3 regions of the Microbacterium sp. A93 genome follow, and region 3 is predicted to be linked to each of the others. Evidence: riboswitches for the same ligand, from Rfam matches in the RefSeq annotation. Region 3 holds a riboswitch; each other region holds the start of a gene.
What was found. Region 3 has a riboswitch for thiamine pyrophosphate ahead of ACSU1G_RS06535 (bifunctional hydroxymethylpyrimidine kinase/phosphomethylpyrimidine kinase). Riboswitches for the same ligand answer to the same signal wherever they lie in the genome.
Positions count from the first base shown of each region.

Region 1: another riboswitch for thiamine pyrophosphate. It lies ahead of ACSU1G_RS12005 (ECF transporter S component); the one in region 3 lies ahead of ACSU1G_RS06535 (bifunctional hydroxymethylpyrimidine kinase/phosphomethylpyrimidine kinase).
Region 2: another riboswitch for thiamine pyrophosphate. It lies ahead of ACSU1G_RS29235 (ECF transporter S component); the one in region 3 lies ahead of ACSU1G_RS06535 (bifunctional hydroxymethylpyrimidine kinase/phosphomethylpyrimidine kinase).

Region 1 is NZ_JBPXMT010000004.1:207,430-217,338, forward strand. It holds gene ACSU1G_RS11995 (ABC transporter ATP-binding protein) at 1-684, shown strand, start outside; gene ACSU1G_RS12000 (D-alanyl-D-alanine carboxypeptidase) at 753-2,417, opposite strand; TPP riboswitch at 2,490-2,601, shown strand; gene ACSU1G_RS12005 (ECF transporter S component) at 2,592-3,230, shown strand; gene ACSU1G_RS12010 (ABC transporter ATP-binding protein) at 3,232-4,689, shown strand; gene ACSU1G_RS12015 (energy-coupling factor transporter transmembrane component T family protein) at 4,686-5,477, shown strand; gene ACSU1G_RS12020 (M23 family metallopeptidase) at 5,555-6,409, opposite strand; gene ACSU1G_RS12025 (ArsR/SmtB family transcription factor) at 6,406-6,927, opposite strand; gene ACSU1G_RS12030 (MmcQ/YjbR family DNA-binding protein) at 6,977-7,369, opposite strand; gene ACSU1G_RS12035 (hypothetical protein) at 7,383-8,456, opposite strand; gene cls (cardiolipin synthase) at 8,593-9,909, opposite strand, start outside.
Region 2 is NZ_JBPXMT010000014.1:160,845-170,753, forward strand. It holds gene ACSU1G_RS29220 (aminotransferase class IV) at 1-81, shown strand, start outside; gene ACSU1G_RS29225 (energy-coupling factor transporter transmembrane component T family protein) at 167-976, opposite strand; gene ACSU1G_RS29230 (ABC transporter ATP-binding protein) at 982-2,640, opposite strand; gene ACSU1G_RS29235 (ECF transporter S component) at 2,644-3,285, opposite strand; TPP riboswitch at 3,377-3,482, opposite strand; gene ACSU1G_RS29240 (DUF4235 domain-containing protein) at 3,625-3,906, shown strand; gene mnhG (monovalent cation/H(+) antiporter subunit G) at 3,915-4,361, opposite strand; gene ACSU1G_RS29250 (monovalent cation/H+ antiporter complex subunit F) at 4,354-4,641, opposite strand; gene ACSU1G_RS29255 (Na+/H+ antiporter subunit E) at 4,638-5,297, opposite strand; gene ACSU1G_RS29260 (Na+/H+ antiporter subunit D) at 5,294-7,063, opposite strand; gene ACSU1G_RS29265 (Na(+)/H(+) antiporter subunit C) at 7,063-7,818, opposite strand; gene ACSU1G_RS29270 (Na+/H+ antiporter subunit A) at 7,815-9,909, opposite strand, start outside.
Region 3 is NZ_JBPXMT010000002.1:479,933-489,841, reverse strand. It holds gene ACSU1G_RS06550 (SDR family NAD(P)-dependent oxidoreductase) at 1-319, shown strand, start outside; gene ACSU1G_RS06545 (ATP-binding protein) at 410-1,786, opposite strand; gene ACSU1G_RS06540 (HNH endonuclease) at 2,030-2,962, shown strand; TPP riboswitch at 3,048-3,141, shown strand; gene ACSU1G_RS06535 (bifunctional hydroxymethylpyrimidine kinase/phosphomethylpyrimidine kinase) at 3,278-4,831, shown strand; gene ACSU1G_RS06530 (MFS transporter) at 4,828-6,306, shown strand; gene thiM (hydroxyethylthiazole kinase) at 6,303-7,100, shown strand; gene ACSU1G_RS06520 (thiamine phosphate synthase) at 7,097-7,765, shown strand; gene ACSU1G_RS06515 (DUF5067 domain-containing protein) at 7,867-8,721, opposite strand; gene ACSU1G_RS06510 (hypothetical protein) at 8,969-9,436, shown strand; gene ACSU1G_RS06505 (GNAT family N-acetyltransferase) at 9,466-9,909, shown strand, end outside.

The DNA.
Region 1 (9,909 bases), on a different contig from region 3:
CTCATCATGCGCTTCTACGAGCTCGACTCGGGCCGCATCCTGCTTGACGGCCAGGACATCGCCGCGGTCACGCGCGACGATCTGCGTTCGCGCACCGGCATGGTGCTGCAGGATCCGTGGCTGTTCGCCGGATCCATCCTGGAGAACATCCGATACGGTCGCGCCTCTGCGAGCGATGAGGAAGTGCTCGCTGCGGCCAGGGCAACCTACGTCGACCGCTTCGTGCATGCGTTGCCGGATGGGTACGAGACGGTGCTGGAAGAAGATGCAGCCAACGTCTCTGCCGGTGAGCGCCAGCTCATCACGATCGCACGTGCGTTCGTGGCACAGCCGTCGATCCTCATTCTTGATGAGGCGACGAGCGCCGTCGACACCCGCACCGAGCTGCTGGTGCAGCACGCCATGGCGGCGCTGCGACAGGGGCGTACCTCCTTCGTGATCGCGCACCGCCTGTCGACGATCCGCGACGCCGATCTCATCCTCGTGATGGAACACGGCGACATCGTCGAGAAGGGCTCGCACGAGCAGCTCATCACGGCACAGGGTGCGTACTGGCGGCTGTACCAGTCGCAGTTCGAGCAGGCCGCGACCGACATCGACGCGGAGGAAACCCTCACCGGTTCCATCCCGGTCATCGTCACCGGTGAGGCCGGGGTCGAGGCTGAGGCCGAGGCGCAGGTCTGAATCTCTGAGGTCTGAGATGAACGACTGTGGCCGGCTGCAAGTGCAGCCGGCCACAGTCGTTTCATTTGTCAGCCGGCTTCAGTGAGCCCGAGAATCTCCAGCGGATGCATCAGGCGCCACAACGGGCTCGGTCCTTCGAGCTCATCGGCGAGTGAGACGCTGGAGTCCGTGGCATTCACGGGGCCAGTGACCGTGAGCGTACCGATCGCGTCACCGTCGGCGCGCTGGTCGCTCAGGTCGAAGTCCACTTCCGCGCTCGCAGATACACCGTTCCACAGCACGACGTTCGCGTCACCGTCGGTGACCACGTCCACGCTCGTGCCCCACGGGGTACTGACAGTGCCGACAACGGTGCCTTCTGCCACAGCCGGAGCAGTTGCCGCCAATGCAGCCTCCACGCCGGCGAACAGTGAGCGCGTCACTTCGAGCCGTTGGTCGTTGTCGTCCTGGTTCAACACCGACGCATACAGGTGCACCGTCGTATCGCCGATCGTGATGTCCTTCGCGGTGAGCAGGCTCCAGCCCACGAGGGTTCCGGTCTTGATGCCGACGACACCCGGGTCTGCGAGCATGCCGTTGGTGTTTTCGACCAGGCCGGCGCCGGGGATCTCGACACTTGCGGTGCCGACGATCTCGGCGAACACGGGGTTCTGCATCGCACGCTCTGCGAGCCGCAGCAGTGCCTCCGGCGTGGCGATATTGTCCTCATCAAAGCCGGAGGGGGTCACCACTGTGATCCCGGAAAGGCCGCGGTCGGCGAGCCATCTCTCTGCGGCTTCGGCAAACTGTCGGTCGGAGCCCCAGAGCTCGCGGGCCAGTCGATCGACATAGTTGTTGGCGGAGCCGAGTAGCGTGCCCTGCAGCATCTGATACTCCGTCAGCACACCGTCGACCGGAACATCCAGCGCCGACTGATTCGCGCGGCGGTAGTTCCAATAGTCGAGTGTGTCGCCGTAGGTGAACGCGAACTCCGGGCCCGATTCGCCGAGCTGTAGCGGCATCTCATCCAGCACCATCAGGCTGGTCACGACCTTCGTGAGGCTCGCTATCGAGGCCGAATCAAGAGTGGATGCCGCAGAGGAGACCCCGGCGACACTCACACCGGCGCTGCCGCCGGCGGGCCAGCTGAACGTAGCAGCTTCGGAGGCCACGGTCTGGAATTCAACGGCCTGCACCGTCGGAGGCACTTCGTTCAGTGGCCACAGCAGCATCGTCGCGGAATAGGCGATGGCGAGAACAGCGACGGTGCCTAGCGGTGCCATCCAGGTACGCAAGACGCCGGAGCGCAGAGAAGCATTCGCGAGCAGGTCGGGCCCCGTCTCGCGCATCGTTACCGCATCGAGATCTGCCGGGCGGGTGCCTTCGCTGACATCGTCGACGTCGAGCCAGGTGAGGGCGGTGACTGGGTGCGTGGCACCCGCCCACTCTGCGTCCGGGGCCGTCTCGTCCACCGCGCGCTCGAGCACGTTCAGATCAGCGTCGGCGTCGAAGTCGAAGACTGTGGCGGCAGCGGAGGGCGCATCCGGTGTCTCCGCGGCATCCGGTGTCGGTTCTGGCGTGTCTGAGGCGGTCTCTGCCGTGTCTAACAGTGCCTCCAGGGCATCTGGCACCGTCTCCGGGGAGTCGCTGGGCGGCAGGGCTGGGGGGCTCGCGGCATCGACCGCTCCCGTACGCGCGCGAAGGGCACGCCGGCTGAGCGTGCCAGTATCGGGCGTCGCATCGTCAGGGGTCACCCGCCTACGCTATCGAATCCCGCTCCTCGTGTGCGCAGGGGCACCGGCATCCTGACAGTTGGGTAAGATCGTCAGCACAACCACGGGAGTCCGATGAGTCGGGCTGAGAGGAAGCGAACCACGCTTCGACCGTCGAACCTGATCTGGGTCATGCCAGCGCAGGGAGGAGTTCAAATGAACACGTCTACACGCACGCCCACTGCCGCCCGCACCGGGCTCATGCGTCCAGAGATCTGGCGTTGGCGCATCGTCGACATCGTCGTTGCCAGCGTTCTCGGAGTCGCCTGCGGCTTCCTGTTCCTGGCATGGAATGTGGGTTATCTCGGGCCGAAGGCGCTGCTCGAGCCGCTCCTGCCCGGTGTGCAGGGGCTTCTTGACGGTCCGTGGCTCATCGCCGGCGTTCTCGGCGGCCTCGTCATTCGCAAGGCGGGAGCCGCGATCTACACCGAGGTGATCGCTGCAGTGGTCTCCGCGCTTGCGGGAGCCCAATGGGGCGGTTTCCTCACGATCGAGGCAGGACTCGTGCAGGGCCTTGGCGCCGAGATCATCTTCCTGCTCTTCGCCTACCGCTTCTGGTCACTGCCGGTGGCTCTCCTGGCCGGCGCGGGCGCCGCACTTGCCGGCGGTGTCAACAACCTGATCCTTTGGTACGCAGGCTCGGGGGCGACCTTCACCATCGTCTACCTCATCAGCACGGTCATCTCAGGGGCCGTCCTTGCCGGCGCGCTCGGCTGGGTGCTCGCGCGCGGTCTCGCGGCCACCGGAGCCCTTGATCGGTTCGGCTCCGGCCGCGAGGTGCGGAACCGGGTCTGACATGCCAGCCGGTAACGTCCGGCCCGCAACGGTCGAGGCACGCGGGTGGGGATGGCGTCACGCGAGCAGGCTCGCGTGGGCGCTGCACGACGTCACGTTCCGCATCGAACCTGGCGAGCGGGTGCTCCTCCTCGGGGCATCCGGCGCCGGAAAGTCGACGCTGCTGCACGGGCTGGCCGGGGTGCTCGGCGGCGACGAAGAGGGCGAGAGCGCCGGCGAGTTGTTGGTTGATTCGGCTCCGGCCGCCGCAACTCGCGGCCGCTCCGGGCTCGTGCTCCAGGATCCAGACTCGCAGGTCATCCTCGCGCGGGTAGGAGACGACGTCGCGTTCGGCTGCGAGAACATCGGCATACCGCGGGAGGAGATCTGGCCGCGGGTGCGTGCAGCCCTCGACGCCGTCGGCCTTGACGTGCCGCTCGACCGGCCCACCAAGGTGCTGTCCGGAGGGCAGAAGCAGCGCCTCGCGCTCGCAGGCATCCTTGCGATGCAGCCGGGCCTGGTGCTGCTCGACGAGCCGACGGCCAACCTCGATCCGGACGGTGTCATTGAGGTGCGCGACGCCGTGCAACGCATGCTGACAGCGCATCCCGCCACGCTGATCGTCGTCGAGCATCGCCTGGATGTGTGGCTGCCGCTGATCACGCGGGTGATCGTCGTCGGTGAGGGGGGAGTGATCGCGGATGGGGCGCCGGACCAGGTGCTCGGGACCGCCGGTGCGGAACTCGCCGCCGCAGGCGTGTGGGTGCCGGGTCATCCGCCGGCCTTGCCGCAACCGCCACGTGCTGAGCCGGGAGCGATCCTGCTCGCCGCGCACGACCTCTCCGTTGCTCGGGTGAAGGGTGTGACTGTGGCATCCGATGTCGACCTGGTGGTGCGTGCCGGTCAGGCGCTGGCGATCACCGGGCCGAACGGCGCGGGAAAATCCACCTTGGGACTCGCTCTTGCCGGTCTCCTTCCTCCGGCGGGGGGTCACGTGGAAGCATCCGGTGCGTTCGCCGATGGTGCGGGTTCCGCGCCCATCCGCTGGACGTCGAGGCAGTTGCTGACGCGCATCGGGATGGTATTCCAGGAGCCGGAGCATCAGCTGCTGGCGAAGACCGTACGAGACGAGCTCGCGGTCGGTCCGCGCGCGCTCGGGTTGAGTGCGGATGAGATCGCTGCGCGCACACACGAACTGCTCACGAGGCTGCGGCTGGCGCATCTCGCGCTGGCGAATCCGTACACGCTGTCCGGCGGAGAGAAGCGTCGTCTGACCGTTGCGGCTGCGCTCGCGACCAGACCACGGATGCTCGTGCTCGACGAACCCACGTTCGGCCAGGATGCGCGCACGTGGGCCGAACTCATGGCGATGCTGGCCGTGCTGCGCGATGAGGGTGCGGCGATCGTCACGATCACGCATGACCTCGACGTGGTGCGCGCGCTGCGCGCGGAACGCTTCGAGCTGAGTGGCATCCGATGACGTTGCTCGAGAATCGTGCACGTACCGGCGTCGTCGCGCAGATCAATCCGGTGGCGAAGCTGGGCGTCAGCGCGCTGATCGCGATCCCGCTGATTCTCACCCTCGACGTCGTCTCCGCTGCGGTCGCCCTGGTGCTCGAGTGCGTGCTGTTCTTCTTCGCCGGTATTGGTTGGCGGGAGTTCTGGGTGCGCACCTGGCCGGTCTGGCTGGCAGCTCCGCTGACCGGCGTCACGATCGCTCTGTATGGCGAGACGAGCGGGGAGATCTACCTGGAGTGGTTCGTCGTGCGCGTCAGCGAGGGGTCGCTGGCGCTGGCTTTGGCGACGATGTTCCGTGTTCTCGCGATCGCTCTGCCTTCGGTGGTTCTCTTCCTCACGGTCGATCCGACGGACCTCGCCGACGGACTGGCGCAGATCCTGCGGCTGCCTGCCCGGTTCGTGCTTGGAGCGCTCGCTGGCCTGCGCATGGTGGGGTTGTTCCTCGACGACTGGCGTGCGCTGGAGCTGGCCCGCCGGGCGCGCGGCGTCGCCGACCGTGGTCGTATCAAGCGCTTCCTCGGGATGGTGTTCGCGCTGCTGGTGCTTTCGATCCGTCGGGGTGCGAAGCTGGCGACGGCGATGGAGGCGCGCGGCTTCGGCGCGCCGGGGCAGCGCACCTGGGCGCGCGAGTCCACCTTCGGTGCGAGGGAATGGATGCTGCTGCTGATCGGCGCCCTGATCTCCGCGATAGCGGTGACAGCCGCGGTCATAACCGGCTCCTGGAACTTCATCCTCGGCCCGAGTTCTTAACCCCTTCCTCCCCCTTGCGAGTGGTCAGTTGTGGCTCATTTTCCACGCGAAATAGAGCCACGACTACCCACTCGCAATCAGGCGCGGGTCGTCAGGTGCTCGTTGTTTTGGGGCAGCGTGTCGGCTAGCTCTGGGGCATCCCCGATGGTGATTCCGGCGAAGGTCATCGGGACTCCGATGGCCGTCCAGAGGGAGGCGCGGTCCATGAGTTGAGCATGCACGTGTGGCTCAGTGCTGTTGCCTGAGTTCCCGCAGAGACCGATCTGTTCGCCCGCTCGGACCGTCTCGCCGACTCGAACCGTGACTGACCCGCGCTGCAAGTGTGCGACGGTCGCGTGCACGCCATCCGCGCCGCGGATCGTGACGTGGTTGCCGACGATGAACCCCGGGCCTCCCGACTCACGGATTGCACCTTCGAACAACAGATAGATCACGGCGAGCAAATTGGACCGCGCTCGGTGATCGCGCCGCCAGTCGGATGCGCGCACCACCACTCCATCGCACATGGCGAACACCGGCGCTCCGAACGCGGGATACTCCGACGGTGCACGCATCGCTGAGCCGCCGCCGAAGGGCGGACGGACCTTATCGACCGGCTCGTTGACGAGATCGATCGCGTACGTCTGGCCGTATGCACGGACTCCGTGGCTCGGGACCTTCGAAGCGGGGCTGTTCATCGCAAGCCACCGTCCGCGCACCGGAGAGGAGACTTTCACTGTTTCCCGCTTGGGAAGAAAAACAGGCGCGGTGAATGCGAGCACGATACAAATTGCCAGCACGCAAAGTGCGATCGGCGACAGGATGCCACGCGCCTGCCGCGCGGTCTCGCCCAGGGTGAGGAACGTGGACAGGGCGACTGCGATCAAAGTTGCGGTCGATGCGTAGTAACCAGGGATGCGGAGGCGATAGACGGCAATGAGCGCCCGCCTCATCGCTCGGCTCCGAGCATGCACGCCAGCAGGGGGACGATCCGTGCCGCTGGAACCGCGTAGTTGCCGCGCCCGCTCTGACGTACCCATCCGGCGCTGAGTAGTTGTCGCAGGTGGTGGTGTAGCTGACCGGTCGTTCCGAGTGTCTCGATCGCCGCGAGATCGGCAGTTGCGTGCACCCCGGAAAGGATGTGTCGCAGCAGTTCCACCCGAACCGGATGCCCCAATGCTGCGAACACTGATGCCTGCTCTGTCCAGTCCGTCTCCAGCATCCCCGCGGTTCCGACGCTCTGCTGCCATGACACCGGAGCCCCCGTGGGCAGAGTCAGCGATCCCACCAGCATCACAGCGCCATCGACGGTAGAGGGGGTATCCGCGAGGCGTGACTGCAATCCAGCCAGCGCCCAGAACGCGTCCGCATCGACAGGTGATCCTTCTGTCTGCTCCTGCACGTCGAGGGCATCGACCCGTTCCGTCAGGACACGCACGGCGTCGCGCAGTGCTGCCAGTTCATCATTCATGCATCAATAGTACGTTAATACGTATTAGCAAACAATGAGTTGGTGGTCGCTACAGCCCGTCGAGCTCGCGCACCAGTCGTTTCGGAGCGGTCACCCGATACGAAGCATCGACGAGTTCGGCGATCTCCTGCCAATCCGTCGATTCGTCGAGGTCGATTCCGAGCCATCCGGACGGGCCGAGATATGCGGGCACCCAGAATCGTCTGTCTTGTCGCAGCGCGGGATCGTCGCCGGGATCGGGTCGCACCATGATTGCTGCGTCGTGGGCGATCCACTCATCGTTTATGCGTTGGGAGCCTCCGAAGTAGCAGAACACCTTCTGCGTGAAGAAGGCCGGGCGACCATGGCTGACCTTCTCGTCGGCCTCAGGCAACGCGAGCGCAATGGTGCGCACCCGCGCCAGCAGTGGATCGTCTTCCGTGAACATGAGGGGATGAGACATCAGCTGACCTCCGTCAGTCGCGTTGACCTGCGACGCCGAGGAATCGGATGAAGACCGAGATCCATCCGAAGATGAGCGCGAAGACGACGATCTCGAACGCGGTCAGCCCGAAGAATCCGACGACGAAGAGCAGCGTGGACACCAGCACTGCGGCAAGGAAGACCCAAGATGCGATGAAGTATGCGCGTGGCATCCCGCGGAGTATCCGGTGTCCGCTTGCGAGCATCCCGATATACATGACGGCCATACCGCCCGCGCAGAGGTTGTGGATCAGCAGGCTCACGTTTACTGGGACGAGGCCGACCCCAGCGAGCATGATGCCCAAGATGATGAACATCCTCGCGATGATCTTGGGACCGTCTTCGCGCGCGAGGATCCGCCGTTCAAGGAGGGCGTTCATATCATTTGTGAGATAAACGGCGAAGGCGGTGACAAGGAGGCCGCCGATGGCCAGGGTGCCGTTGAACACCAGACTCGACACACTCCAGAAGGTGCCGAGGTGGCTGAAATGCGTTTCCCACCAGAGGGGATCCGGGGTCGTGAGCATCGCCGCGAAAGTGCCGATGCTGACAAAAGCCATCAGCAGTGAAGACATCCGCCGCGTCGTCATGCGCGACACCGACAGATAGGTGAGGTATGCGCTGAGCCCGAGGCTCACCGCCATCAAAACGACCGTCCAGAACAGCTCGACCTTCAACCCGATGAACCCGAGGCTGAGGATGAGGAAGGCCGCAAGCGCCGCCAACACGGCAAGCACGAGGTGTACAAGCACCACTGCGATCGTGTTGACGGTGAAGGTCGCGGCAGACAGCGAGTGTCGCCATTCCTGCCCAGGCATTCCTCGCACGCGCCAGTATCCGATGCCGCCGGCGATCGCCGCGACCACTCCCGCCGCAATGGAAACGATGCTCCCGAACGACCAGTCGCCGAACAAGCTGAGCGGGGGCAGAGTGACGCCGATGACGATGCCGAGGACTGCTCCTAAAACGCCAGCGGAGAGGGCGGCGTAGATGGCGTGCGACTCCACACGAAGGGAGTGCGCTGGCTCCGCCACCACGCGCGCTGTGGATGCATCGACTGCGGACATGATGGAGGGTCTCGTTCCAGGCGTCAGAGTTTGGAGGTGCGGTCGGTGAGAGCGGTGCCCGCGAGGATTCCGAGGGCGATCGCGACCATTGTAGCGATCGTGGTCACGAGGGTGATTGCTCCAGCGCTGTCGCGGGTCACTGCAATGCGGATGTCAGCCGGGCCAACCCGTCGATCACCTTCTCGCGCAATGGTCGCCTTGCCCATGCCTCTGGGTCCAGCCGGATGCTGTTGCGACGGTAGTTGTCCTCGACGAGCTTCAACTGGTCGACGAACTTCCGCCCGCGCACCAACACCGAGACCTCCATGTTGAGACTGAATGAGCGGATGTCCATATTGCTCGATCCGATGACGGCAACCTCGTCGTCGATCGAGAAGTGCTTGGAGTGCAGTACGGTCGGCGACCGGTACAGGTAGACGGCGACCCCCGCGTCCAGAAGGGCTGCGTAGTACGAGCGTTGCGCGTGATGGACGAGCACCTGATCTGCGACTTCCGACACGAAGAGCTCGACATCCAGGCCGCGCGCGGCCGCGGTGAGGATGGCCAGCATCGTCGACTCATCCGGAACGAAGTACGGGCTGGTGATGCTCACCCGCGAGCGTGCGTTCTGGATGAGCATGACGAAGAGCTTGAGATTGTTGTCGTTCTCGAAGCTGGGGCCGCTCGGAATCACCTGCGCGTCGATGTTGTCGAGCGGCGTATCGCTGAGTGGTTTTTCGTTTCCCGAATCGGATGCCGCGATCGCGGCGGCCTGCACCGGATAGGTGTGAACGGGGAGGAGCTCGTCTGTTTCGCTGAACCAGTCTGTGATGAACACCGCATCGAGCTCGCCGACCACGGGCCCCTCGAGTCGGACCATGAGTTCGATCCAGTGCAACCCGCGGCGAACATTCTTCGGCTTCAGGTACGTCGAGTCGATGAGGTTCTGCGAGCCGGTGTATCCGACGTGCCCGTCGATGACGACCAGCTTGCGATGATTGCGGAGGTCCGGGCGCTGCCATTGCCCGAGATGAGGGCGCAACGGCAGCATCGGCCTCCACTGCGCACCCATCTGCGCGAGTGCTTCTTGCGTCGCTTTCCGGTGCGGGAACATCAACCCCGAAACGTGGTCGGAGAGCACCCGCACGATGACTCCCCGGGCGACCGCGCGCGCGAGCGCGTCGAAGAACGGCTGCGTGGTGGTGTCTCTCACCAGAATGTAGAACTCGACGTGCACATATTCGCGGGCGGCGTCAATGTCGCCGATCATCGCATCGAACGATCCCTGGTAGTCCTCAATCAACGTCGTTCTGTTGCCCGCGACGATCGGGAGCGCACCGAGTATCTCGTTGAGTATCACGGCCGTGTCCAGCCAGTCAGGGGTCGATGGCGACGCCCGGTGTGCGGTGACGCCCGAACGGGCGAGCATCAGCGCATTGACCTCCTTTTGCTTCTCGCGCCGCCGCCTGGGAAG
Region 2 (9,909 bases), on a different contig from region 3:
CAGCTCAGTGCCTTCCTGGCCGAGGACATCGCCCCGGGTGACCACGGGCCGAACGGGGCGGGCCCGGCCCCCATCAGTTGATGGCTTCGGTGGGGGTGTGGCGGCCCACACCCCCACCAGATCCCGCAACTGATGTTCGGGGGTGAGGCCCAGACGCGTTCTGGGCTCAGGTCCACACCAGGTTGAAGGTGCCGCTCGCCAGCGCCAGTCCCAGCGCCAGTGCGGCGAGCGCGAAGCCGCCCAGCATCACCCAGACGTCGATCCGGGCGAAGCTCGAGTCCCGGGCCCAGGTGCGCTCCCCGGCGCCGAAACCGCGGGCCTCCATGGTGACCGCGAGTTTCGTGGCGCGGCGGATGGCCTGCACCATGAGGCCGAACACCTGTCCCAGCCAGGAGCCGAGCCGCCCGAACGGGTTGCCGCCGGCCCCGACGCCGCGCGCCCGGCGGGCCTGGCCCAGAGTCCGCCATTCCTCCGTCAGCACGCCCAGCAGGCGGAAGGCGGCCAGGGAGCCGAGCACGAACCGGGCGGAGAGTCGCAACTTCTGGGACAGGGCGTCCGCCAGGTCGGTGGGATCGGTGGTGATGAAGACCATCACCCCGGGCAGGGCCACGGCAAGGATACGCAGGCCCGTGGCCAGCCCGGCGAGCACCGAACCCTCCGAGAGGGTCACGGGCCCGGCCGCCAGCAGCACGGCACCGGAGTCCTCCCCCACCAGCGCGGTGCCCCACGCCGAGACCAGGGCCGCGGCCAGTAGCACCCAGGCGCGGCGGAGGAACTCGCCCACACGGATCCCGGACGCCGGCAGCAGGGCGAGGGCGGCGGCCAGCACGATTCCCGAGGAGACCCAGTCCATGGTGGCCACGAGCACCGCGGTCACCGGCAGCAGCGCCACGAGCTTGGCCAGCGGGTTGGCCCGGTCGAACGCGGACACCGCGACCGGCCGGGACGGCGCCACCGTCACGCTGGGCACGCGCAGCCCGGTCACGCCGCGGCCTCCAGGGTGAGCGTGCGGGCCCCAAGCGCGGCGGCGAAGTCCCTGTCGTGCGTCACGGCGATGACCGAGCGGCCCTCGTCCACGATCCCGCGCAACAGGCCCACGAGCACGGCCCACGTGGCGGCGTCCTGGCCGAAGGTCGGCTCGTCGAGGAACACCACCTGGGGCCCGGCGGCCAACACAGTGGCCACGGACAGCCGCCGCTTCTCCCCACCCGAGAGCGTGAACGGGTTGACCTCGGCCAGCGCGGTGAGCCGCAGTGCACTCAGCAGGGCCTCCGCCCGGTTCGCGGCCTCCTCGTCCGAGAAGAGTCGCCGCCCGGTCCGGGGATCGCGGGCGTGGCGCGGACCGAACAGCAGCTCGTCCCGCACCGTGGTGGCCACGAACTGGTGCTCGGGTTCCTGGAACACGGTGCCGATCCGGCTCACCAGATCGGCGGCCTTCCACCGGTACGGATCCTCGGGCAACTGCTCCCCCCGCTCGCCCTTCAGCTCCGGCCCGGCGGTGAGCGTGCCGGCGTGTGCGGGGATCAGCCCGGCCAGGGTCAGCAGCAGGGTGGACTTGCCGGAGCCGTTGGCCCCGGTCACGACGACGGCCTCACCGGCTTCCAGCGTCAGGTCCAGCTCCTGCTGGACCGGCTCGGGCGCGGGCCCGAAGCGGCGGCGCCACCCGGGCCGCACCGGTTCCCGGGAGACGGCCAGGCCTCTCGCGCTCAGCAGTCGGTGCGCCGGCAGCGCACCGGGACCAGCCGGCGTCGTGCCCTCCTGCCATGCCTCCCGCCCGCCTGGCAGCGGGAGGTCGATGGGTGACCTGGAATCGGGCGTTTCCCGGCGTGTCGGGTCATCCATCGACCTCCAGCTGCTCGGGGCGGGGGTGGGAACGTGGCCGGGGACCCAGAGGCCGGCGGCGACCAGCTCATCCCGCACCGAGCCGGGTCCCGCGGACAGCAGCTCGGCCGGGGTGCCGTCATGGCTGATGCCGCCACCCGGTTCGAGCACGAGCAGGCGGTCCACGTGCTCGGCCCAGACCGCGAGCCGGTGCTCCACCACCACCAGGGTGGCGCCGGTGCGTTCGACCACGGCGAGCACGGCGTCGCGGACCTCCAGGACGCCGGCCGGGTCCAGGTTGGCCGTGGGCTCATCGAGCAGGATCACGGGCGGCCGCATGGCCAGGAGCCCGGCCAGGGCCAGCCGCTGCTTCTGCCCGCCGGACAGCTTGGAGGTGTCCCGCCACAGCGCGATCCCCTGCTCTTCACCGAGCCCCACCGCGGCCAGCGCGTCCTGGACCCGGGCCCAGATCTGTTCCCGCGGGACCTGCAGGTTCTCGGCGCCGAAGGCGGCGTCATCGCCCACCCGGGACAGGATGACCTGCGTCTCCGGATCCTGCTGCACCAGGCCGGCGTGGCCGCGCAGCTCCCGAGAGGGGACCCCATCCACCAGCAGCCGGCCGGTCTCCTCCGACTCGTCGGCCGGATCCAGCACCCCGGCCAGGGCGTACAGCAGGGTGGACTTGCCGGCCCCGGAAGGGCCGGCCAGCAGCACCTTCTGCCCGGCGGGAACCGTCAGGTCGAGACCGGCGACGGCGGCCCCGGACCGGCCGGCGTGACGCCAGCCCCAGCCCGCGGCCTCCAGGAGGGCTCCAGGCACGGATCAGACCACCGGCTCCTGGTGCGCCCGGCGGGACGGCAGGGCGGACAGTGCCCCGGTGGCGGCGAGCCCGCGGGTGGCCAGCCAGGACAGCAGCCCGGCGATCACCACGCCGGACACCGCCACGAAGACCACGTAGAGGTACTTCCACTCCAGCGTGTAGTCCGGGAACCAGTTGAAGATGAAGGCGTCGTTGATACCACCGAAGATCCCGGTCACCAGCCCGGCCAACAGGGCCACGGGCAGCGTGAAGCGGCGGTACAGGAACAGCAGCAGCACCAGCTCCGCGCCCAGGCCCTGGATCAGCCCCGAGGCCAGCACGGTGAGTCCGAACTGGGAGCCGAGCAGCCCCGAGACCGTGGCGGCCACGAGCTCCGTGAACAGCGCGGCGCCGGGGCGGCGGATGATGAGTCCGCCCAAGACGGCCGGGAAAAGCCACATCCCCGCCAGGAGGGCGGAGGAGGGCGGGAAGGCCGCGAAGGCGGGGCTCAGCCCGGCATAGGCCAGGTTCCAGGCCCAGAAGATGACGCCGCAGGCCACCGCGATGACGGCTGCCACCACGATGTCCACCACCCGCCAGGAGCGGCGCGGCTGGTGGGAGTTCTTGACGTCTGATGCGGTTGATTCGGTCTGTACAGGGACCATGGTTGTCCTCCTCAAGGATCCAAGGAGGGGGATGAAACGGCACTCCGCCAGGACCCGGTAGCCGGGTCTCGGTGGACGGTGTTCTGACGTTTCATCAGAGAACTCGACTTCCTTCGCCGGTGTTAGCCGGAGCAGGTTCGAGGGTCTGCGCGTCCGCGCACTCTCAGCACCGGTGCGGTGCTCCCCTGTCGTTCACAGTGTCCGGCCATCATAGTCCACCCGGATGCTGGGGTGCGTGGGTGTAAGTGCGGGGCCACAAATACGGGCGCGGCGGTGGGCCCCGAGCCGTTAGGCTGACACCGACCACCGACATCGTCCTGGAGTACTGGAGGAACCGACGTGAACAACCTCATGGAAAAGCTCATCGCTACCGGCATCACCATCGGCGGAGGAATCGTCGGCGCCAAACTCGTGGAGTTCGGCTGGAAGGCGGTCACCGGCAACGACGCCCCGAAGGACCTCGACGACACCGAGGAGCACCTTCTCAGCGCCATCTCCTTCGCAGTGATCTCGGCCGGCATCTCGGCCATCATCCGGGTGACCTCCAAGCGCGGCGCCAACTCGGCCGTCAAGCGTCTGCAGGCCCGCTCGGCGTCCAGGGCCGGACACGGCGAGGTCTGAGGCCGGCCTCAGTCCCGCCCGTGGTCGTCGTTCGGGTCCTCCTGGGGCACGGTCCGCTGGTCCGGCACCGAGGCGGCCGGCCGGCCGGCGTCGTCATGGCTGGCGACCACGTGGGCCAACTCGTCCACGTAGAGGTACTCCGGCTGGAGGTGCTTGGTGCGGTAGCCGGCTCGGCCCACCAGGTGCGCCGAGACCGGGGCCGTGAGCATCTGCAGCACCCAGGCCAGCAGCAGCACCGGGACCCAGACCCAGGCCCGCCCGGCGAACGCCATCGCCATGAGCACCAGCAGCAGGCCCAGCACCTGCGGCTTGGTGCCCGCGTGCATCCGGGAGAGCTGGTCCGGGAAGCGGAACAGGCCGATCCCGGCCACGGTGGACATCAGGGCGCCGAGCACCAGCAGCACGGCGGCGATTCCGTCCATGATCACCTCCAGGGTGGTACCGGTCTCAAGCATGTTCGCTCGGCTCCTTCTTCGCGTCGGTCACGAACCGAGACAGCGTCACCGAGCCCACAAACCCGATCACCGAGGCCACCACCACGAAGACGAGGTGGTCCGTGTGGTGGTGCACGGCCATGTCCACGCACAGCGCGGAGGAGATGACGATCAGCAACACGTCGGTGGCGATGGCCCGGTCCAGGATCGAGGGCCCGCGCACGATCCGGTAGATCGCGGCCAGGGCCCCTGCCCCCAGCAGGGCGACGCAGACGATTCCCGCCCATTCCAACAGGGTCATGAGCGCTCCCTCCCCCGGTCTGGACGGGTGGCTTGGCCTGCACGGGCTCCCAGGGTCCTTCCGGCACCTGAGGTGCGGGACGCCTCGTCCCGGCGGATCAGCTCCAGGTCCGCCTTGGTGCCGATGGCCCGGACAATGGCTGCCTCGGTCCGCAGTGCCTCGTCACGGAAGGCCTCGACCGCTTCGGCGTTCTCCACGTTCAGACAGTGAAGGAACAGGGTGGAGCTGGGCCGGTCCACGTCGATCACGAGGGAACCGGGCACCAACGCGAGCGCGTGGCCCGTCAGGGTGACGATCAGGTCGTCATGGCTGCGCAACGGCACGGCCACCACGGAGTTCACGATCCGGGGGCCCTTCACGATGGCGTCCCGGGCCACCGAGATCGAGGCGGTCACCACATGCCACAAGAACCGGCCCGTGAACACCAGGGCATACCAGGGATTGAAGCGGTCCGCGAAGTTCACCCGCGGCAGGCGGTAGAACCACAGGATCAACGTGGAGAACAGTGCGCCCGCCAGCAGCACGCCCGGCGAGAAGTCCTGCCACAGGGCACCCCAAGTGAGGCTCAGGCCGATCAGGATGGGCCACTGGCTCCAGAAGGAGCGTGGGCTGTCCGAGCTGTCCCGGCCGGTCTGGCCGCTTGGTTCCGTACTCATGGCCGCCCCCCACCGGTGGTGACGGCGTCCGGGGCGTCGGCTCCTTCAGGGGGCCGCGATCCGGTGTGGTGTCCCTCGGAGTCCCCCCGGATGGAGTCGAGGTCCCCCGGGCCGGAGTTCTCCTGCCCCGGGGAGATGATGCCCCGCTCCAGGAGACTCCCCACGTCCTGTTCGGCCTGCTCGGCTTCCTCCGCGCCGAGTACGGCCTCGATGTAGGGGGTGCGGGCCAGCATGTCCGTGGCGGCCCGGTCCGAGAAGGCGTACAGCGGCCCGGCAAACACGGTGAACGCCAGCCCGAGCGCCACCAGCCCCGCGGTCGGGTACACCATGCCCCGGGCCGGACCCTTGGGGAAGGTGGGCACGTGGGGCCTGCCGTGACGCCGCGCCTCGGAGTCCTCGAGGGCCAGCATCAGCTTGGCGGGCGGGTGCTCCACATCCTCCACGCGGCGCCAGAAGGACCGCGTCCACACCCGGGCCATGACGAGCAGGGTCAGCAGCGAGGTCACCACGGATCCGGCCACCAGCGCCCAGGCCAGGGGTTCGCCCATGGCCACGCCGGCCTGCAGGAGGCCGATCTTGGCCAGGAACCCGGAGAACGGCGGGATGCCGCCGAGGTTCATGGCCGGGACGAAGAACAGGACGGCGACCACCGGCGAGATGCGGGCGAGCCCGCCCAACCGGTCGATGTTGGCAGACCCGGCCCGCTGCTCGATCAGGCCCGTCACCAGGAACAGCCCGGTCTGCACGGTGATGTGGTGGACCACGTAGAACACCGTGGCCCCCAGACCCAGGATGCTGGACATCGCGACGCCGAAGACCATGTAACCGATGTGGGAGACGAGCGTGAAGGACAGCACGCGCTTGATGTCGTTCTGCGCCAGTGCCCCGAGGATGCCGACGATCATCGTCAGCAGGGCCACCCACATCAGCAGTGCGTTCACCCGGTCTCCCGGGAACAGCAGTGTCTCGGTGCGGATGATCGCGTAGACGCCGACCTTGGTGAGCAGCCCGGCGAACACGGCGGTCACCGGCGCGGGGGCGGTGGGGTAGGAGTCGGGCAGCCAGAAGGACAGCGGGAACACGGCGGCCTTGATGCCGAAGCCCACGAGCAGCATCACGTGCAGCACCATCTGGACGTCCGGGTCGAGCTCAGCGAGCTTCACCGCCAGGTCGGCCATGTTCACGGTGCCGGTGGCACCGTAGATCATGGCGATGGCAATCAGGAAGATCACCGAGGAGATCACCGAGACCACCACATAGGTGATGCCGGCCCTCACCCGCGGCCCGGTTCCTCCCAGCGTCAGCAGGACATAGGAGGCCGTCAACAGGATCTCGAAACCCACGTACAGGTTGAACAGGTCGCCGGCCAGGAAGGCGTTGGAGACACCCGCCACCAGGATGAGGAACGTGGGGTGGAAGATCGAGACGGGGCCGCCCTGGTCCTGGTCCGTGATGCCCTGGGCGGAGGCGTAGATCAGCACGGCCAGCACGATGGCCGAGGAGATCACCAGCATCAGGGCGGAGAAGCGGTCCACCACCAGGGTGATGCCCCAGGGGGCCTCCCACCCGCCGATGAACACGGCGACCGCCCCCGTGTCCCAGGTGGTGGCCAGCAGCAGGCATTCCAGCGTGAGCGTCAGCGTGATGGTGGTGACCGTCGCGGCGATCTGCGCCTTCGGGCGGCGGACCAGCACGAAGGCCAACGCGGAGCCGAGGATCGGCAGCAGGACAGCGAGCGGGGCCAGCGAGACGATCTCGAACTCCATCACTCACCGTCCTTCCGGTTGTCCGGCCTGCCGAGTCGGCCGGGCCTGCGTGGTTTGTCTGGGCCGCCCGGCCGGCCCGGCTTGCGGCCCTGGGGCCGCGAACGGGGGCTGCCCGCGCGTTCGTCCTCATCCGGCAGGTGGTCATCATGCCCCTGCGAGCCCACGGGATGTTCCCCCTCCTCCGGTTCGTGCCGGTGCCGCGGCCGGCGGCCGGACGGTTGCCGGTTGGCGTCCTTCTTGACCTTGACCGTGCCGTCCGGGCGGCGCCGCACGGCCAGGGGCCCCGTGGAGGGGTTGATGGCGGTGGCGTGCTCGTAGTCCGCGTTCGGGTCCTCGTCCTCGTCCAGGAACTCCGAGGGCTCCTCCAACAGCTCGGCGTCCTCCTCCGCGTCGAAGGAGGGCTGCTCGGCCACCTTGACGTCCTCGGTGTCCACCATGACCTCGTCCCGGCGCCCGAGCTTCCAGGACCGGTAGATCATGCCCAGCATGAAGGCGGTGATGGCGAAGGAGATCACGATCGAGGTCAGTGTCAGGGCCTGCGGGAGGGGATCCGTGTACGCCTCCGGGTCCACCCCGTTCTCGACCAGCGGTGCCTGGCCCGGCGCACCGGCCACCGTGACGATCAGCAGGTTCGTGGCGTTGGTCATCAGGATCATGCCGAACAGCACCCTGGTGAGGGTCCGTTCCAGCAGCAGGTAGATCCCCCCGGAATACATCACGCCCATGACCACGAGCAGCAACAGGTTCACACTCATGAGCTCACCGTCCCGGTTCCGGCGGTCCCGGCGGTTCCGGCGGTTCCTTGAGACGCTGCGCGGGCTTCACGACGCCGGCGCTCGACCTCGGTCTGGGCCGTCGCCTCGGCCTCGGAACGGCGGTCCACCTGGGAGCCGAGGGACCGCAGGACGTCGATGACCAGGCCCACCACGACGAGGTAGACGCCGATGTCGAAGATGGTGGAGGTGACGAATTTGATGTCCCCGAACACCGGCAGCGAGAACTCGAGAATGGCGGACTGGAACACCTGGCCGCCGAAGAACAGTGGGGCCACGCCCGTCAGGGAGGCCACGGCGAGGCCTGAGCCCAGCAGCACGCCGGCCGGGATCGGCATGGCCTGCTCCAGCTCATAGCGCCCTCCGGCCAGGTAGCGGATGGTCAGGGCCAGGCCGGCTATCAGTCCACCTGCGAAGCCGCCGCCGGGGGTGTTGTGCCCGGCCAGCAACAGGTAGATGGAGAGCAGGATGATCACGTGGAAGATCAGGCGGGTGACCACCTCGAAGATGATGGAGCGGCGCTCGGGAGCCACGGTGCGGCCCGCCACGAGCCACTGGTCCTCATCCACGATCGCGAACTTGCGCACGGCCGCCAGCTCACGGGTCTCCAGCGGTCCCTTCGGGTTGTACCGGCCCACGGACCCGGAGGCCACCGCGTTCAGGTCTCCCGTGCGCCGGTCCCGGTGCTGGATGAAGATCAGTGAGGCCACACCGGTGGCCGCGGCGGCCAGCACGGTGATCTCGCCGAAGGTGTCCCAGGCGCGGATATCCACCAGCAGCACGTTGACGATGTTGGAGCCCCCGCCCTCCTCATACGCCAGTCGCGGCATCTCCAGGGAGATGGGGTCCGCCACCCGGGAGGCCATGGCGGTCACGGCCACGGCGATCATGACCAGTCCAAAGAGGACGCCGAGCACGGCGTGTGCCCAGCGGATGTTGGTGCGGTCCCGGGTGTACCAGCCGGCCGGCAACACCCGCAGCCCGAGCACCATCGCCACGAGGACGATGGATTCCACGAGCAGCTGGGTCAGTGCCAGGTCCGGGGCACCCTGGAGGGCGAAGATGGCGGCCAGTCCGTAACCGGTGACGGAGACGAGCAACACGGCCATGAAGCGCTTGCGGGCCCGGATCGCGGCGATCGTTCCGGTGACCATCGCGGCGCCGATGAGGACCTGGGCCACGGAATCCGCCCAGGTCCAGTTCGCGGTGCCCAGAACCGTGGCAGCCAGTCCCGCGCCGCCGTCGTTCTCCTGGGGGAAGACCAGGACCAGCAGCGGGGCGAGGAAGGCGACCGCCAGGATGATGAACAGGTAGAAGCTCAACGAACCGCGCTGGGTGCGGCCGGTGACCCAGACCGCCACGTCATCCAGGACCCTGAGGGTGTTGCGGTAGAGACGCTGGGCGTCCACCCAGGACGGCACAGCCTCCTGGAAACGCGCCACCGGGTCCTTGGTGAGGTAGAGCAGCAGGCCGAGGACCACGATGGCCACGGAGACCCCGAGCACCGGTGTGAACCCGTGCCACAGGGCCAGATAGGCGGCCTCCGCCCCGGGTTCCAAGGCCTCCATGGAGGCCCCGAAGGCCATGGGGAGGGCGTCGATGGAACCCGGTGCGAGGGCGAACACCACGCAGGCCAGGGCCAGCAGGGCGGAAGGCCCCAGTGCGCCGAACGTGACCGGACCGTTGAACCGGGTGTCTGCGACCGGCTTCAGCTCACCGTCCGTGCGGATCCTCTTGGTGGCGAAGGCACCCCAGATGAATCGGGCGGAGTAGGCCACGGTGAGGACGGAACCGATGGACACGGCCATGAGCGGGGCCCAGGCCCACACGGTGGACCACAGCCCGGCGCCGGTGCCGTGCTCGGCCCACTGCAGCATCGACTCCAGGACGGATTCCTTGGCCACGAAGCCGAAGAGCGGCGGGATGCCGGCCATGGAGGCGGCGCAGAGGACGGCGGTGGCCGCGAGCCAGGGGTGGTTGCGCCCGATCCGGGAGAGCTTGGCGAGGTCACGGGTGCCCGCCTCGTGGTCGATGATGCCGACGACCATGAACAGGGGGGCCTTGAACAGGGCG
Region 3 (9,909 bases):
CTTGGGGCTGGTCGGTCAGGCCGGCTCTGCACCGTATTCGGCAGCCAAAGCAGGGGTGGCCAACCTGGTCCGCTCCGCCGGACTGGGCTACGCGCCGACGGGGATCCGCGTCAACGCGGTGGCTCCCGGCTACGTGGAGACCCCGCTGACCGCCGGCCTGGACGAGTCGGTGCGGTCTCAGATGACCGTCCGACAGCCGATCGGCCGTCTCGGCACCCCCGAAGAGGTCGCCGAGGTCATCTGCTTCCTGGCCTCAGACGCCGCATCGTTCGTGACGGGTGCCGTGTGGTCCGTGGATGGCGGGTACGTGGCGCAGTAGGTTGTCGACTCTTCCAACCTGGGTTGGACGTAGAAAAGAGATAATCAGGCCGCACAGGTAACCACTTGCAGCAGAGAAGCCTACGACCGATCAGCCCTGTACACGCCGGTACGCTGAAAGATTCCCCTTCTTCTCCGGAACTCTCTCAATCTGGCCACTTCTCATCAATCGATTGAATATATTCTTGACCTTATTCTCAGACCCAATCCCTGAGAGTTCACGAACGATACGATTGGTTATCTCGGCGTGTGTTTCCAGATACTCCATAATCATTTGCTCTGGTGACGCCAGCTTCTCATGCTTGATGTTCACTAGGACCGAATGATCTAATTCAGTGATCTCAGGGTTCTTTAACTGAAGTTTCTTCATGGCGTCAAAAGCAGTATTTAGGCCTTCTCCAACGTCTTTGTTTGGTGCGTCAGGAAACTTGTTTATGAGTCGAACAATATTTCCGTTTCGGGCAAATCGTTCGTCCAGAATATTCTGAGGCGAAACGTGTCCGGCTAGTCGACCAGGACTTTCGATTTCGATTCGATTATCGAACACGCGAATGTGAACGTCGTCAGCCAGGCCATAATCTCGATGTATGAGGGCGTTGGTTATGATCTCATGAAGTGTTTCTGGTGGGTAAGAGATCGGAGTGATCCCCGTGTCTCCGAGTTTTCCAACAGATTCGACAAGCTTCGTGGTCAAATACAGCGCATCCTTAATTTGGTTGTAAAGTGGGCCTTCAATTGTGAATGGTTGCCCGTCAAGCGTTTCTCGGCGCCCTTCGGCGTCGGCTGTCTTGTACCGGTACAGCTTTACTGACGACCTCTTGGGGAGATCGGCTTGAGGTAAGTCCGAGTAAAGTAGTAGCCCTGCCACGGTTGGCTTGTCTGAAACGATCACGCGTTGCATCCGCATCCACCGTTCGGGCTCGTTTAATGGGAATGCATCTAGCATAAAAGTAAGGCTGATTTCCGAATTCGTAATGGTATCTAGTGGGGAGTTGACGGTCTCACCTTCAAAAGTCGTAATTCCCTTGTCTCGCTCCAATCTGCGAATTTGATCTTCGGATCTCAGCGGCAAAGACTGCGCGCTTCGCCTGAGGTAGACAACGCCATCACTGGCCTTTCGGATCGATGCGGAACGCAGTACGATCACGTGAAGAACTAGCCCAGCATTTCGTTCGTTAGCCAGGAATTCGTACCTGAAGCCCTCTCCGAGAGGAAAGAGCTCTTCAAAAATCTGGAGGTGACCGTTCGCTGCTTCTTCATCGACGAAGCCGTTCCAAGTGAACTGGCCATCCTTCTCGTCGATGCCGACGTAAAGTTCACCGCCGTCTCCGTTTGCGAAGCCGCTGAGGGTTTTTGTTAATTTTCCAGGCGCTACTTCCCTGGCCTTCATGTCTTGGAAGTGTCCTTCGCGCACCGTGAGAATGCGTGCAACTTGGTCGTCGTCAACTTCGATGGTCTCGATCGGCATGAGCACATCTTTCCAGCGACTGGCGTTTATGTTGACGAGGCACACCGGCGTTCGTCGAGGCGATTGAACTGCGTGAGAAAAACTGGCGATCGATCACTTGGACGCCAAGTACGTGCTACGGACGAGCTACAGGATTCGCACGTTCCCAGATCGCCGAGTTTCTAGTAGCTTTCCCGTACTCTGAATATTGACGATGCAAATGCACACGTGTTTGCGTGATGGCTCTATGTAGGAGGCCGCGCTATGGCGGAGCCAGTGGGACTTCGCGGATCCGCTATCGAGTGGCTCAAAGAGCGAACAAGTGACGGCTTGGAACCTCTTACGCGCGATGACATCTTGGACTTCGCATTTCAAGGAGCCCCTTTCGCGCTCCAGTCTACGCAGCAAGGAATTCGCAAGCCACGCGGATTCGAGGCCGCGTTATCGTTCCAAACTGTTTACAGATCACCGGGACAGAAGCGACCCTACGAGGACGACATTGGTGCGGACGGGCTCATCCGGTATGCATGGCGTGGAGATGACCCGAACCAACCGGAGAACCTCGGACTCCGCCGGGCCATGGAGTTGCGGCTTCCTCTCATTTGGTTCGTGGGCGTTGCCATGAAGCCGGCGCGATTCCAGGTGATCGCGCCTGTGTACATTGTCCGTGAAGAGATCGAACACAAGCGCTTCGCCATGGCTCCGGTAGAAGAAATTGACATGCTTCCGGAAATGATGGCCGGATCTGTCATGGAAGAGTCTCTGCGACGCTACCTCCGGCGAGAGACAAAGGTGAGACTTCACCAGCCAGTTTTCAGATCAACGGTCTTGACCGCGTACGAGAACCGCTGTGCCGTCTGTAGTCTCGCTCATCCTCAGCTCCTGGACGCGGCCCACATCGTGCCTGACCGTGAAGAGCTGGGAATTGCCTCTGTGGTCAACGGCATGGCGCTGTGCAAAATTCATCACGCAGCCTTCGATAGCTACTTCCTAGGAATTCGTCCCGATCATGTTGTGCAGATTCGGAAGGATCTGCTCGACGAGGTCGATGGACCGATGCTCCGCTATGGACTTCAGGAACTCCACGGCAAGAAGCTCATGGCACTTCCGAAGCGTTACACAGAACGCCCTCGACCTGACCTTCTCGAGAGCGCCTTTGATCGTTTCAGGAGTGCGACTGTAAGCGACGTCGCATAGTTCCCTATTGCAGCCGCAGTTGCTCTGCGTCTGCAATAGGGAACTGGGTGCAGACCGCCAACAGTTCCTGGTCTGCTTATACTGGCTCGTGGACACGGGGTGCACCGTCCGGTGCTGAGATCAAACCCGTGGAACCTGATCTAGTTCGAACTAGCGAAGGGATGTCCGCGTGACTTCTTCTTGCCATACCCAATTCCCGCCCAGCTCCGCCCTGCCCGCAGTGCCCCGCGTGCTCTCCATCGCCGGGACCGATCCGACCGGGGGGCGGGGGCCGCCGCAGACCTCAAGTCGATCACCGCCGCCGGCGGCTACGGCATGAGCGTGGTGACCGCCCTGGTCGCTCAGAACACCCATGGCGTGCGGGATCTCCACGTCCCGCCCACTGATTTCCTCGCAGCCCAGCTGCGCGCCGTCAGCGACGACGTCACCCTCGACGCCGTCAAGACCGGCATGCTCGGCACCGCGGAGATCATCGCCACGGTCACCGCCTGGCTGGGCGACGTCCAACCCACGTTCCTCGTGGTCGACCCGGTCATGATCGCCACCAGCGGGGACCGCCTCCTGCAGCCTGAAGCCGAGCAGGCCATGGTCGCCTTCTGCCGCCGCGCCACCCTGGTCACCCCCAATATCGACGAGCTCGCCGTCCTCACGGGCCAGCCCCGTGCGACCACCGAGACCGAGGCCCTCGACCAGGCCGCGGCGTGGTCCGCGCAGTCGGGCGTGGCCGTCGTCGTGAAGACCGGGCACCTGGACGGCACCCGGGTCACCAACACCTGGGTCAGCCCGGACGGCACCCGCCACCCGGTGCCCTCCACCCGCGTGGACACCACCAGCACCCACGGCACCGGTTGCTCCCTCTCGGCCGCCCTGGCCACCCGCCTCGGCCGGGGGGACACCCCGCACGCCGCCCTGACCTGGGCCACCGGCTGGCTGCACGAGGCCATCCTCCACGGCGCCGCCCTGCAGGTCGGCTCCGGCCACGGCCCCGTGGACCACGGCCACCGGTCCCGACGGCTGCAGGCCGCCGGCGCGGCAAACCCCTGGTTGAGGCACGACGCCGTCCCCTGGGCTCTCGAGACACCGCGGGACCTGGGTGCCCCTGGGGTTTCTACCCTGGCTGCCGCCGTGCCGCCGGCCGGCCCCTGGACCGCCGCCCTCTGGGAGGCCGGAGCGGAGACCACCGCGGCCATCGGGGCCTCGGACTTCGTGCAGGCGCTGGTCGACGGCAGCCTGTCCGAGGCCGACTTCACGTTCTACCTGGCCCAGGACGCGCTCTACCTGAACCGCTACGCCCGTTCCCTGGCCGCCCTCGCCGCACGATCCTCCAGCACCGCGTCCCAGCAGTTCTGGTCCGAGGCCTCCACCGGCGCCATCACCGAGGAAGCCGACCTGCACCGCACCTGGATGGCCACCCGCCCCGAGGCCGCCCGCACCACCGCGAGCCCCGTCACCAGCGCCTACACGGACTTCCTGCTCGCCACCGCCCTCGGCGAGGACCGTGCCGTGGGGGCCGCCGCCGTGCTGCCCTGCTTCTGGCTCTACGCCCAGGTCGGCGCCGGGCTGCCGGAGGTGCCCGAGGACCACCCCTACGCCCTGTGGCTGGACACCTACCGGGACCTCGGCTTCGTCACTGCCGTGCAGGGTGCCCTGGACCAGGTGGAGCACGAACTCGCCGGCGCCTCCCCGGCCGTGCGCGCCGCCGCGGCCCGCGCCTACCTGACCGCCTGCCGGCATGAGCTCGAGTTCTTCGAGCAGGCCCTGCGGCTCGAACCGGAAGCCACTGGCCCCTCCACTCTCGCTGCACCCTCCACCCCCGCAGCCCCCTCTGTCCCCGCCACTCAGCATGAGCTGGCCGGAGCCGCCCGATGACGGCGGCCGCCCCCGGACACACACCCGCGCAGGCACCCGGCCTCACACCCAGAAACGCACCGACGCTCCCCGCGGCACCGGCCGGCGTCGCGGCCATGCCGCCCGAGGGGAGGGCCGCCCTGCGCGCCGGGGTGGTGGGCAACTGGATCGACAATATCCACGTCTTCCTGCCGGTGACCGCCCTGGCCCCGGCCATGCTCGTGCTCGCCGGCCCGTCGGCCACCGCCACGTCATCGATCGGGGCGCTCATCATCGTGGCGATGCTCTTTGGCCGCCCCGTCGGCGGGATCGTCTTCGGCCGGATCTCCGACCGGCTCGGGCGCACCCGCACCACCCGCATCGCGATCGCCGGGACCGCCGTGTGCGCGCTGGCCATCGCCGCCATGCCCACGCACGAGCTGCTCGGCGCCGGGACCGTGGCTCTGATCTTGGCGCTGCGGTTCCTCGGCGGGATCTTCGTGGCCGGGGAGTACTCCGCGGCCATCCCGCTGGCCATGGAATGGTCCACCGGGAAACGCCGCGGCCTCATGAGCGGGCTGATCCTCTCGATGGCACCCTGGGCGCAGGCCACCATCGCGTTCTCGGTGGCCGGGCTGCTCGCCCTGATCGGCCCGGAGCACTACGCCGCCTGGGGCTGGCGGCTGCTGTTCGTGCTCGGTGCCGCCCTCTCCCTCGGCATGTTCGTCTACTACCGCCGCCAGGTGGCCGACGCCCCCGTGTTCCACCGCTCCCGGGACGCCGCAGCCAACTCCTCCGCCGCCCCCAACGCGACCAGCACCTCCGGCGAGCCGGCAGCGGCAGGCGAGCGGCCGGCGTCGGGCCTGGGATCCCTGCTCGCCGGGCGCTGGGCGAAAGCCTTCTGGCAGGTCTTCCTGCTCATGACCGGGCTCTGGCTGCTGACCTACAGCACGGTGCTGCTGCTGACCGAACGCCTGACCACGGACTCCGCGCTGGACCCGGCGGCCGTGCCCGTGGTCATCGGGCTGGCCTCGGTGGCCCAGGCGGTCGTGATGGCCGTGGCCGGTCACCTCTCCACGTTCACCGGCCGGCGACGACTCTTCATACTGTGGGGTCTGGTGGCCGCCCTGGCCGGGCCGGTGGTGTGGTGGCTCGCCGTCACCACCTCCACCTTCCTGCTGGCCGCCGTGTTCGCCGCGGTGCTGCAGGTCATCACCGTCTCCGCCTACGGGCCGGTCTCCGCCTACCTCTCCGAGCGCTTCCCCACCCGGATCCGCTCCACCGGCTACGGCATGGGCTACAGCCTGTCCCTGGTGGTGCCGGCGCTCTACCCGTTCTACCTGCCCTTGATCGAACCGCTGCTGGGCCGCCACGGCTCGGTCATGGTGCTCGTCGGCCTCGGGGGACTGCTGCTCGCCCTCGGCGCCGCGCTCGGACCCCGGCTCGCCCCGAAGGACCTGGTGGACGACCTGGATGCGGTGGCCGCGGGGACTGTTCCGACGGGGGTGTCCCGTTGATCCGCGACCCGGACCTGGCCGCCGTCGCGCCAGTGATCCGTGCGGTGCGCGAGCGTGCGCCGTTGGTGCACTGCCTCACCGCCACCGTGTCCATGGGGATCGTGGCCGACGGGCTGCTGGCCGCCGGCGCCCGCCCCATGATGACCGAGACCCTGGCCGAGGCACCCGTGGTGACCACCGTGGCCGACGCGCTCGCGGTCAACCTCGGCACCCTGAGCACCGACGCGATGGACGGCATCCCCGCCACCGTCGCCGCGGCCGTGCGGGACGGCCGCCCCTGGGTGCTGGACCCCACCGCGATCGGGCTGGCCCCCGTGCGCACCCCGCTGGCCCGGCGGCTGCTGGATTCGCAGCCAGAGGTGGTGCGGGGCAATGCCTCGGAAGTGCTCGCGCTCGTGGGAGCCGGCGCGGGCGGGCGCGGGGCGGACTCGGTGGCGGCCCCGGAGGCCGCCGAGGACGCGGCCCGGGAGGTGGTGCGCAGGACCGGGGGCGCCGTCGCCGTCTCCGGTGCAACGGACCTGGTGCTCGACGCCGGCCGGCAGGCTTTGCTCACGCGCGGCACCTCGCTCTTGACCCGGGTCACCGGCACGGGGTGCCTGCTCGGGGCGCTGACCGCGGCGTGCTGCGCCGTGGAGGTGGACCCGTTCCGTGCGGCGCTGGCCGCGACCACGTGGCTGGACCTGGCCGGGGAGCTCGCCGCAGAGCGGGCCGCCGGGCCGGGGAGCTTCCGGGTGGAGCTCCTGGACGCGCTGGATGCCGTAGGACTGGTCGTGGAGAACGGGGTGGGGCAGTGAACGGTGCTTTGTCGCGGCGGGATCCCCTGGACCTGCGCTGCTATCTAGTGACCTCGGGGACCGGGCGGCGCACCGTGGAGGTGGCGGCCGCAGCGGCGGGTGCCGGGGCCGGCGTCGTACAGGTGCGGGCCAAGGACGCGACCGCGGCCGAGCTGCTCGAGCTGACGTGTGCCGTGGCCGAGGCCGTCCGCGCGGCGAACCCGGCCACCCGGGTGCTGGTGGACGACCGGGCCGACGTGGCATTCGCCGCCCGGGCCCGGGGCGCTGCGGTCCACGGCGTGCATCTCGGGCAGGACGACCTGCCGGTCCAGGCGGCGCGGGAGCTGCTGGGACCGGACGCGATCATCGGGCTGACCACCGGCACCCTGGAGTTGGTCCGCGCGGCGGAGGGACTGCGCGGGCTGCTCGACTACATCGGGGCCGGGCCGTTCCGGCTGACGCCGACCAAGGACTCCGGACGGGAGCCGTTGGGGGTGTCCGGTTACGGTCCGCTGGTGGCGGCGACGAGGCTGCCGATCGTGGCGATCGGGGACGTCACCGCCGCGGATGCCGCCGCGCTCGCGGGGACGGGCGTGGCCGGCGTCGCGCTGGTGCGGGCCCTGATGGAGGCGGCGGATCCGGGGGCTGTGGTGCGGGAGGTCCTGACGGGGTTCTCGGGTCCTTGAGTTCAGAGTCGCCATCATGATTCGACGGCCAGCATCCAACCCCGCGTTTTGAGGGCAGAAGTTGCTGGTAGTTCTGCTCCAGCGCAGGCTGACGCCCCGGATTACTGCGTGACGTCGAACTTCTGGGTGTCGAGGAGGCCGCCGTCCAGGCTGAACATCTCGCCGACCTCGACCGTCACGGGCGATTCGTCGCGGAGCGTGAACGGCACCTGGACGTCGATCGAGGCGCCGGGCTTGAGATCGGTCATGGAGTTGTTGGAGTCGAGACCCTCTACTCCGATGGAGTAGGCGTCCAGCTCGATGCCGCCCTGGAAGGCCTGTGTGGTGGTGGACATCATGAAGCTGGTGGTCTCCTCCGAGCCGTTGGTGAACTCGAAGTCCACGACGATGACCGGGGCGCCCTCATAGTCCTCGGAGAACGACGCGCCCCCGATGGTCACGCCGAGATCACTGGTGGACTTTTCCTCAGCAGCCGGTGCGACGGCCGGCGTCTCGCTGGTCTGCTGGAGATCCACGGTCCAGGTCTCGCCCAGGGCACTGACCTCATAGCTGAGGGTCTCGTCCTCGAATGTGAAGGTCTTCGTGTCGTCGCTGGAGGCGAGCAGCGCCGTGCCGGTCCGGTCGGTGTCGTTCTCTGAGTCGAAGGTGAACGAATCGCCTGCGTCCTCGGGGAAGCCTGCGGTGCCGGCCCAGTAGAGCGCCTTCTCGCCATCGTTGAGCCAATAGACGGAAATGGTGTCGTCGACGATCGTCGCGGATTGGATGCTGGCGTTGTCCTCATCGGCTTCGCCGGACTGTTCCCACTCGCCGGTCAGATCGATCGGCGCGGCCTCTTGCGAAGCGGCCACCTGCTCTGCGGCGGGGGACCCGGTGTCCTCGGTGCCGGCGGTGCAGCCGGTGATGCCGAGGGCGAGGAGTGATGTGAAGGCGATAGTGACGACTGAGCGGGTGCGCATGGGGAAATGCCTCTCCCTGGTGGGTGACGGTGGTACTGGTGCTATGCCCCGTCCGGGGACCCGGGGGGAAGGTTCCGTGGGCACCCAGGGGGCCGGGGCCGTCGTCGTGCGTCTTCTGAGAGGCGATCGCCTGAGCGACTGACTCGGCCACCGGTTATCACGTCCCCGGGCGGAGCTACCTTCGGGGGACCGCGTCCGGATCGGACCGACCGGACCGTCGCCGAGCCACACCGAAGGAAGGCCCTCCATGACCGTCCCACCAGAACTCCCGGACTTCGCCACCCTGATGGGGATGCGGCGGGACGGAAGAACACTGCGGGAGATCGCCGACGCCCTCGACGTGATCCCCTCCGAGGTCTGGCGCCAACTGACCGACGGTGCGCAGGGCGCGCAGCAGGACACGCAGGCCTCCGCCGGGAGCGCTGCCGGAGATCCTCGCTCCGTCGAGGAGATGACCGGGTGGGACATCGACGCCCGTCACCGGAACACCGGGGCCATGCGGAGGTTGATGACGTTCAACCGGATGCAGCAATGCCTTGAGGTGAAGGAGTCGCACCGCCGGGATCTGCTGGACTGGGTCCAGGAGATGAGCGGTGTCGGCGTGGTCCTCGACTACCACCCCGAGGCCTCGCCGAACGATGCCTGCCGGACCGGTGGGTTCTACTTCCGCAGGAGGGAGACGGCGGACGAGTACTTCTTCCGCCGGCATGGTTAGGCGCCTTGCGGTCTCGATACACTCCACCCATGTCTTCGCAGACCTTCATCCCTGCCGACTTCGATCCGCCGGTCCTGCTGGTCACCGACCGGTTCCGCCTGGAACCGCTGGGCCCGCAGCATAATGAGGCAGACCTGGCGGCGTGGATGTCCAGCGTGGAGCACATCCGGTCCACGCCCGGATACCCGGACGGCAACTGGCCGCCACCGGAGGGGTATCCGCTGGAGCGGAACCTCGAGGACCTGACCCGGCACGCCGCCGACTTCGAGGCCCGCAGGGGATTCACCTTCACGGTGCTGAGCCCCGGCGAAGGGGACGTGATCGGCTGCGTCTACCTCTACCCGCCCGAGAAGGAGGGGTACGACGTCACCGTCCAGTCCTGGGTGCGGGCCAGCCACGCAGGCCTGGACGGTCCCCTGGCCGACGCGCTCGTGGAGTGGATCGCCGAGGACTGGCCCTGGGAGCGGCTGGAC